2 regions of the Arthrobacter sp. 49Tsu3.1M3 genome follow, and region 2 is predicted to be linked to the other one. Evidence: predicted binding sites of a transcription regulator. Region 2 holds the regulator's gene; the other holds the start of a gene.
What was found. The regulator HrcA, encoded in region 2, represses chaperone genes, less so after heat shock. The targets are predictions, from matches to a motif close to TTNGCACTCGNNNNNNNCGAGTGCNAA.

Region 1: the regulator HrcA is predicted to act here: its motif matches at 3,508-3,534, upstream of B5X90_RS04375 (FmdB family zinc ribbon protein).

Annotation. Positions count from the first base shown of each region.
Region 1 covers NZ_FUZD01000002.1:310,302-315,081, forward strand. The annotation lists gene B5X90_RS04365 (AAA family ATPase) at 1-2,011, shown strand, start outside; gene B5X90_RS04370 (RcpC/CpaB family pilus assembly protein) at 2,109-3,008, opposite strand; gene B5X90_RS04375 (FmdB family zinc ribbon protein) at 3,170-3,421, opposite strand; gene B5X90_RS04380 (5-formyltetrahydrofolate cyclo-ligase) at 3,561-4,211, opposite strand; gene galU (UTP--glucose-1-phosphate uridylyltransferase GalU) at 4,316-4,780, shown strand, end outside.
Region 2 covers NZ_FUZD01000016.1:64,614-69,393, forward strand. The annotation lists gene hemW (radical SAM family heme chaperone HemW) at 1-404, shown strand, start outside; gene B5X90_RS15590 (DUF4870 domain-containing protein) at 531-950, opposite strand; gene B5X90_RS15595 (DUF3097 domain-containing protein) at 1,094-1,945, opposite strand; gene hrcA (heat-inducible transcriptional repressor HrcA) at 2,265-3,278, shown strand; gene dnaJ (molecular chaperone DnaJ) at 3,370-4,500, shown strand; gene B5X90_RS15610 (16S rRNA (uracil(1498)-N(3))-methyltransferase) at 4,503-4,780, shown strand, end outside.

The DNA of each region.
Region 1 (4,780 bases), on a different contig from region 2:
GCGCGCTGCCATCGCGGCGTACCCCCGCCAGGCCGAGCTGTTGCGCAGCCTGCTGAAGGACGGCCGGGTGACCCTGGCAGCCCTGAGCGGCCAGGCGCAGGAGCTGCTGCCCACCCTGGTCCCGGTGTGGTCCGTCAGCCCCTACCTCATGACGGGCCTGCTGCCGATCGAGCAGACCTTCGATGCCGTCGTGATCCTCGACGCCGAGACGACCTCGTTGCAGGCCGTCCTCCCGGCGATCGCCCGGTCCCGGCAGGTCATCGCCTTCGGCGACGAACAGATTGCCAGCCCCCGGACCTTTACCGTGGGCGTCGAACGGCTCGCCGCGGGGGAGAGCTCCTACCAAAGCGTGGAGAGCTCGTACCGGGCACTCTCTGCCGTGCTTCCGGTCTGGAACCTGAGGACCGTGTACCGTGCGGTCGATGAAGACCTGGTGCGCCAGCTCAGCAAGGGTTTTTACGGCGGGGAACTCACCCGCCTCCCGGAGGGTCAATCCGCCACGGGGCTGGACCGTGCCCTCAGCGTGGAGTACCTCCCCGACGGCACGGGGCTGCCCAGCGCCGACCACGACGGCGTCGAATCGGTTGTTGCCGAGGTCAACCGCGCGGTGGAGCTGGTCTTCGAGCACGCCCGGCTCCGCCCCCGGACGTCGCTGGCCGTGGTGACCGGCAGCCTTCGCCATGCCGCCCGGATCGGCGAGGCCATCAGGGCGCAACTGCCCAACTACCCCATGCTTGGCAGCTTCTTCACGGCGGGGGATGAGTCTTTCCGCGTGGTGGACCTGGAACGGGCCCAGGGCCTGGTCCGCGACCACGTCATTTTTTCCCCGGGCTATGGCCGCACCCCGCATGGGCGCACCCTCCACAGCCTCGGGCCGCTTTCCGCCGAAGGGGGCCGGGCAAAATTCGCCCTGGCGATGACGCGTGCCCGCCGGTCCCTGCACGTGCTCAGCTGCTTCCGGCCCGAAGACCTCGATGTCAGCCGCCTCAGCCACGGCGCCGTGGACTTCTACGAACTCCTGGACCGGGAGATCGCGGGCAACACGGATCTTGGCAGCCCCGCCTCCCGGGCCGCGGCCAGCGAGCAGGCGCTCGGTGCCGATCCGCTCGTGGCCGACCTGGGCGACCGGCTCCGGGCCCGCGGGGCACGCGTGTGGCACCAGTACGACGGCGTCCTGAACATGGTGGCGGCCGCCGATCCGATGACCACGATCGGCCAGGACGATGCGGAGATTCCCCGTCCGGTGGCGATCGAGTCGGATGGCACCAGCCACTACCGGCGGATGAGCGTCCGGGAACGGAGCAGGCTCCGGCCGCAGCTCCTGGAGCGGCTTGGCTGGCGGTACATGCCCCTCTGGACCATAGAGGTCTTCACCGACCCCTCGGCCTGCGCCGACCGGATTGGCGGCTACCTCGGGTTGGAGAAGCCCGTCGTGTCCAGCCGGCTGCGGACATCGCACGGGTTCTTCGACGACGGCATTGAGCACCTGGCGATCGACGAGGCGCGGGCCGCCGAGTACCACGTGGCGGCCGAACCCGCGGGACAGGTGTTCCGCGGCCACGAGAGTGCCGGCCAAGAATTCCGCCGGCAGGCACCAGCATCAGCAATGACAGGCAATACAGGCAGTAAGGAGGCCGGCGGCATGAGTGCGGACGGCATCACCGGCAATACGAACGACACTGGCAACACCGGCGCCACCAAGGACACCGGCGCCCACGAAGCCGGCGCGACGGGGGCCGCGGCCGACACCGCAGGGCCGAAGCCCGGCGAATCGACCGGAGAATCGACCGGGGAATCGACCGGGGAATCGACCGGGGAATCGACCGGCGACGGGGCGGCCCAGGAGGCCGCCAGGGAGACGTCCCGCCGTTCGGAGGCACAGGCCACCGTTCCGGAGGGTGTGCTGCCGAACAAGGCGGCGGAGGACGACCCCCGGCGCTGGGGTGACCAGCCTGACAATTACGATCACGACGCCTGGCTCCAGGAGCAAAAGCCGCCGCACTGGGGCTGACGTGGCCGCCCGCAGCCCTGAGCCTGCGGGCGCAACCCGCGTCGGAGCAAGCTACCCGGGCCCTTGGCCCGGCGGAAACGCCCGGCTGGCTGGACAGCTAGCCCGGCGGTGACGCCACAAGCACGAAAAACAATTTGCCCTGGGTAGACGCGCCCGCCAGCCGTCGGGCCTGATCGGCCGTCGCTGCCACCACCACCATCCCGTCAGTCTCCGCAGTGGCGGGCCAGGGGCCGGCCTTGCCGCCCTGCGCCGACGTCCAGAGCACCGGCACGGCTTCGGCCAGGATTTGGCTTTCCCCGGGTTGTTCCAGGCCGTTGCCGGCAGTGAGCACCACGTTGACGAGCTGCCCGGGGGAGACCAGCTGGATGGAGGCCGGATCTGCCATCCTCAGCGGCACGGCCGCAGAGCCGCGGGGGCTTCCGGCGAGCAGGCCCGGTCCGAGGATCTGGGCGTCGGTGAGGAGCTGGCCCTCGCGCAACGGTGCGGCCAGTTGTTTTCCCTCGAACGCGGTCTCGCTGTCGGGGCTGCCCGCAGGAATAAGGCCGGGTGGCACGCTGATCCTGCTGAGATCGCCGGGTTCCAGGGACTTTCCAGCGGGTAGGTCGGTCGCGGCGGCGAAGGCTGTGACAGTGTCAGTGGGCGCGGGAGTCAGTTGCTGAACCGTCAGCCCGGCGGGGATGCAGAACAGGAGGGCCGCGATAAGCCGCCGGTTCCGGTTAAGCCAGCCGCGCAGGCGGCGCCACGACGGACGGCCGCGGGGCGGCCGCCGGCGGGGTTTCGCGGGACCGGGCCGGCTCCGGAACGGAAGGCCTGCGGTGGAAAACGTGGCGGCAGGATGGCTCGCGGGGCGGATCCCGGAACGGGACCAGCGGCCGCGGCCCATTTCAGGCATTGCGGCGCGGAACGGCCTGGACGAAGGCGTGGAAGATGGCCTGGACGCCGCCGGGGCAGCCGTCGTGAGCGAAAGCGGGAAAAGCGCCGTAAGGAAAGGTTCCATGCCGCCACGCTACGGATCCGCGCAGAGCGGCGGGAGCTGCGGAACGTCCTATGTGGACAACGGCCACATCGGCCACAGCCGCTACAACGGCCAGCCATTCGGGCAGCGCCCGGACTCAGACGGCCCAGCCGGCGGCCTACGCCAACCCGGCAGGAGGTGGCTTAGCTGGCTGCGGCGGCGGGCGCGGGGGTGGCCGCGGGAGCTGCAGGAGCCGGGGAAACCGTGCTGCCCTTGGTGTCGCGCGAATCGGTCCGGTAGAAGCCGGAGCCCTTGAACACTACGCCGACGCTGTTGAACTTCTTGCGCAGCGTGCCCTGGCACTCGGGGCAGGACGTCAAGGAGTTGTCGCTGAACGACTGCACGATCTCGAAGGCGTGGCTGCAGTCCTTGCAGGCGTATGCATACGTGGGCACTGGAAATCCTCCTCAGGGGCAAACGAGCAGGTCCCGTGATGCCGGGGCCGGATCATCGCCGATATGTCTATCGACCGGTTCCGTCCTTAGCAGTCGCAGGGCCTGAGTGCCAATTCTATCACCTTGGCGGGAACCCTGATCAGGCGGGCCGGGATCGGCCGAGCCGGATGATCCCGCCCGGGGTCAGCGCCGTGTCGACTTTCCGGTCGAACGACTCCGCGGGGATGCTGCCTGCGGGCAGCACCTCCGTGTCATAGACGACGGCGGCAGTCGGCAACGCGACAGCGTCGGCCGCCCCGTCGGCCGCCCCGCGGGACGTGGAGGACATGGCAGCCAGGGCGGCAAGGAACTTGTCGTAGTAGCCGCCGCCTTGCCCGATTCGGTTGCCCGAGAAATCCACCGCGGTGGCCGGCACGAAGATTGCGGTGGCGTCCCGCATGATTTCGGTGCCGTGGCGCTCTCCGACAGGCTCCTGGATGGGCGCGTACCGGCTGCGGACAAACCCGGACCGGGGAGTCCAGTACACCCAGCTGAGCTCGATGTCGGGCTCGCAAACGGGCAGCAGCACCCGGTGCCCGGCCTCGACCAGGGCAGCCAGCAGTGGCAGTGTGGGCGGTTCGGCGCCCACCCCGAGGTACGCCGCGAAGGTGCCCTGCCGGCCGCGGGCAAGCCCGGAGGCCCACTCGAGTCCATGGCTGGCGATACCCGCCGCGGCGGTGTCCTGTGCGGCCAGCGGGAGTGCGGAACGCCCCGCCCTGTGGCTGGAGCGAATTTCCTCTTTCGACGCCATCTTGGCCCGTCCTCTGCCTCTTGCGGCCGCGCTGCACCGGCGGGCCCGGCGGGCGGTTCGCATAATGATTACGCAATGATTGGTCCCTCCGTTAGATTAGTCGTGTGAATACACCCAACGCTTCCGTCCGCAAGGCCGTTATCCCCGCCGCGGGCCTTGGTACCAGGTTTCTCCCGGCCACAAAGGCCATGCCCAAGGAAATGCTGCCTGTCGTTGACAAGCCGGCCATCCAGTACGTCGTCGAGGAGGCCGTGAATGTCGGCCTGAACGACATCCTGATGATCACCGGCCGCAACAAGCGGGCGTTGGAGGACCACTTCGACCGCGTCCCCGCGCTGGAGTCCACCCTGGAGGCGAAGGGCGACACTGCGAAGCTCGAATCCATCCAGGCCGCCAGCAACCTCGGTGACATCCACTACGTCCGCCAGGGCGATCCCATGGGCCTCGGCCACGCCGTCCTCCGCGCCAAGCAGCACGTCGGGCAGGAGCCGTTCGCCGTCCTCCTGGGAGATGACCTCATTGACGCCCGCGATGAGCTCCTCAGCACCATGATCGAGGTCCAGGCCAAG
Region 2 (4,780 bases):
CCGAACAGGCCTGCCGGCACAACCTCGCCTACTGGCGCGGGGACGACTGGTGGGGCATCGGGCCCGGGGCACACTCGCACGTGGGCGGCGTCCGCTGGTGGAACGTCAAGCACCCCACCGCCTACGCCAACCGCCTCGGCGCCGGCGCCTCACCCGCCGCCGGACGCGAAACGCTGGACTCCGAAACCCGCAACGTGGAACGGGTCATGCTCGAGGCCCGGCTCAATTCCGGACTCGACATCCCAAGCCTCGGCGGCCTGGGGGACACCGGCAGGCACGCTGTCGCGGGGCTGATCGCGGACGGCCTCGTAGACCCCGCGGCGGCTTTCAAAGGCCGGCTCATTCTCACGCTCAAGGGCCGGCTGCTGGCCGACGCCGTCGTCCGCAGGATCCTGCCGGACTAGCCTGCCCGGCCCCGCCTCCACGGCTTGGCTGCCGCATCAGCGGCCACGACACCCTGCCGCACAAAGGAGAGCCGGCCGCTGCCCCTTACGGGCAGCGGCCGGCTCTTTTGCTTGGGCCCGGGCCGGCTATTTGATCCAGCGCAGGTTGAACTCGTAGCGGTGCGGCTGGCCGCGGTTGACGTGGATGCCTGCCGCCACCGAGAAGCACGTCACGGCGATCCAGATCACCGTGGCGAGCACGGCGAAGAGGTTGCCCACCACCGGGATGAAGACCAGCAGATTCGCCAGCACTGCGGCCAGGGTCGGCGGCAGCGTGAAATTGAGGGCTTCCTTGGATTCCTGCGCCGTGAACGGGCCGCGGTCCTTGAAGATGAGGTAGATCAGCAGCGACGGCACGCAGCCCAGGATGCCGCCGAAGTGAGCCAGCGTGGCCCACTGCCGGTCCTCGCTGGCCGTCAGCGGCAGCGCGTTTGCCGGAACGCCATGGTACGGAGGCTGGCCATGGCCAGCCTGATTGCCCGTGTGTTCGCGTGCGTTATCTGCCACGGTGTAGCCCTTCGGATTGCGGTGATGCGTTGCTGCCTGGGTTGTGCCTGAAATAGCCGGGACCGCACCAGAAGCGCGGCCGCCGTTTCAAGAATACTTGCTCGGGCCCGGAAATGGAGATCAGGGGCGGCCGCCACGGCAGACTAGGGCACGGTGAGGAAGTCAATGACCTCTTCCACGCGGCCAAGCAGCGACGCCTCCAGATCAGCGTAGCTGCGGACAGCCCCCAGGAGTTTCTGCCAGCCGAGGCCGATGTCCTCCTTCGTGGAGTGGGGCCATCCGAAAGCCATCAGGATGCCGGTCTTCCAGTCCACGCCGCGGGGGATCACGGGCCACTGTTCGATCCCCAGGACCGCGGGCCGGATGGCCTGCCACACGTCCACATAGGGGTGCCCCACAATAAGGACGTTGCCGGCGGCGCCCGGTGAGGCCATGACGGCGTCGGCGATCCGCGACTCCTTGGAGTTAGCCACAAGGTGGTCTACCAGCACGCCGAGGCGCCGGCCAGGGCCCGGGCCGAAGTCCGCGACGGCGGCCGCGAGGTCGTCAATGCCGTGCAGGGGTTCGACGACGATGCCCTCCACCCGGAGGTCATCGCCCCAGACCTTCTCCACCAGCTCGGCGTCGTGCTTTCCTTCCACCCAGATGCGGCTGGCCTTGGCCACCTGTGCGCGCTGCCCCGCCACCCGCACCGAGCCCGACGCCGTGCGGCCGGCACCGGCGGCCGGGGCCGTCTTCTTCGGGGCCGGCGGCATCAGGCGGATGGGCTGGCCCTCCAAGAGGAAGCCAAAGCCGAGGCGGAAGGACCGCGACTTGCCGCGCCGGTCCTCCAGCGCCACCACGTGCATGCCGCCGGACTTCTCCACCCGGGTTACGGCGCCCACCCAGCCGGACTGGACCTCCTCGAGGACCATCCCGCGTTCCACCGGGACTTCGGGCAACTGTGTCTTGGCGGGGGCGGACAGGTCCTGGGGTCCCCAGTTCTGGTACGACATCTCTACACGCTTACTTTGCACTCGGAATGTACGGCGGTCGGTGGAACTCTCCGGGGGCCGGAACCGGACCGCGACGGCGCGGCAAACGGCAGCGGCTGCCACGGTCTTGGCGCCGGCGTGACGGGAATCGCGTTCCCGCGGGCCACGCCTGGAGCGAATCCAATGCTAACAACGCGGCGACTCATATTAGACTGGTTAGCACTTAGGCATGTCGAGTGCTAACCCTTGTCCTGTGGCGGACCGTCCGTGCACCACGTGTGGACCCGGACCGGGCGCGGGGGGTGGCACCGGCTGCGGGACAGTCGATTGGAGGTGGAGCGTGAGCGAACCGCGCAAACTCGAAGTGCTGCGCGCCATCGTGGAGGACTACGTCCATTCGCGTGAGCCCGTTGGTTCCAAAGCGCTCGTTGAACGGCACCATCTCGGCGTCTCGAGCGCCACGATCCGAAATGATATGGCGGCGCTGGAAGACGAGGGCCTGATCACGGCGCCGCACACGAGCGCCGGCCGGATCCCCACTGACAAGGGCTACCGGCTGTTCGTCGACCAGATCTCAGCGGTGAAGCCATTGTCGCCGGCCGAGCGCCGGGCGATCCAGGCGCTGCTGGAAGGATCCGAGGACCTCGACGACATCCTTGACCGGACCGTGCGGCTCCTCTCGCACCTGACCAACCAGGTCGCCGTCGTGCAGTATCCGCTGCTCAGCCGCGCCCGGGTGCGGCACATCGAGTTCGTGCTGCTGGCGCCCCGGAAAGTGCTGGCGGTTCTGATCGCGGACACCGGCAAGGTGGAGCAGCGCGTGATCGACGTCGGGCAGGACATTCCCGACGACGCGCTGGCGGAATTGCGGACCAGCTTCCTGGCCAGCCTGTCCGGAACACCGCTGAGCCTGATGCCGCAGCTGCTGCCCGCCGTCATCGCCGCCGGCCCGCCCGCGCGGCGCGGGGCAGCCCAGGCGCTGGCCCGCGGCCTTGAGGCCCTGGCCACGAGCAGCCGTGAGGAGCGCATGGTCATGGCCGGCACCGCCAACCTGGCCCGCTCCAATGTGGACTTCCCGCTCAGCATCGGCCCCGTGCTGGAGGCCCTCGAGGAACAGGTGGTCATGCTCCGCCTGCTCAGCGAAATGGCCGAAGACCCGCGCGGCGTGACCGTCAGCATCGGCCGGGAAAACCCCTACGACGGTCTCGCCGAGGCCTCGGTCGTGGCCACCGCCTACGGCCCTGACGCCACGGCCAAGGTCGGAGTGCTTGGGCCCACCCGGATGGACTATCCCACCACCATGGCCGCCGTCCGAGCCGTGGCCCGCTACCTTTCGAGGATCCTGGGGCCCTGACAGGCCCGGGACCGAATACGACTTCTTGCCCCACAGGCAGTGCCCACAGGCAGTACCCCACAGGCAGTACAACAAGGAAGAGATACACACTTTGAGCAGCCACTACGACGTTCTTGGAGTCTCCCGCGACGCATCGGGGGAGGAGATCAAGAAGGCCTACCGGAAACTGGCCCGGACCCTGCACCCGGACGTGAACCCCGGGGAGGACGCCTCGGACAGGTTCAAGGCCGTCACCCACGCCTACGAGGTCCTCTCCGATCCGCAGAAGCGCCGGGTCTATGACACCACCGGCAACGAGAACGGCACCGACAACGGCTTCGGCGGCGGCAGCTACTCGGGCCAGGGCTTCGCCTTCCAGGACATCTTCGAGACCTTCTTCGGCGCCGGTGGCGGCCAGGGCGGCCCGGCGTCCCGGGTCCGCCGCGGCCAGGACGCGCTGATCAGCGTCAGGATCGACCTCCGCGATGCCGTTTTCGGCGTGAACAAAAAGCTCGAGGTCGACACCGCCGTCATCTGCCCCACGTGCGAGGGGTCCTGCTGCCGGGAGGGCAGCCACCCGGTCCGCTGCGACATCTGTGGCGGCAGCGGTCAGGTCCAGCGCGCCGTGCGGTCCATCCTGGGCCAGGTCATGACGTCCGCCCCCTGCGGGTCCTGCGAGGGCTTCGGCACCGTCATCAAGGACCCGTGCAACGAATGCAGCGGCCAGGGCCGGATCCGCAGCCGCCGCTCCCTGACCGTCAAGGTCCCGGCCGGCGTGGCGACCGGCACCCGCATCCAGTTGTCCGGCCAGGGCGAGGCCGGCCCCGCCGGCGGCCCCGCCGGGGACCTGTACGTGGAGATCCGGGTCAACAACGACGCCACTTACGTGCGCGAGGGCGATGACCTCCACGCGAGCCTCAACATTCCCATGACGGCGGCCGCCCTGGGCACCGAAATATCCCTCGACACCTTCGACGGACAGCAGGAGATCGACGTCAAGGCCGGCACCCAGTCGGGCGAGATCATCACTCTTCGCGGTCTCGGCGTCACGCACCTGCGCGGCCACGGCCGCGGCGATCTGAAGGTGCACCTGCAGGTGGAAACGCCGGTCAAGCTCGATCACGTCCAGGAGGAACTTCTCCGCCAGCTGGCCAAGCACCGCGGCGAGCACCTCACGGAGGGAAAGCTTGCGGCCAGCGGCGGCGTCTTCGCCAAACTGCGGGACCGGCTCGGTAACCTGTAGCGGTGAGTAACCCGGTCTTCTTCACCGCCTCAGGCACCCTGGACCAGCAGATCCCCGGCTCGGCCTTCGTCCTCGAGGGCACCGAGGCCCGCCACGCCGTCACCGTCAAACGGATCGCCGTCGGAGAAGCCGTCGACATCGCGGACGGCGCCGGCAAGCGCCTGACCGGCACCGTGACAGCCGTCGCTCCCGGGGAGCTGACCGTCGAATGCCTGGACTTGGCCGAGGAACCACGGCCCGGAACCCGGCTGGTCCTGGTCCAGGCCCTCGCCAAGGGCGA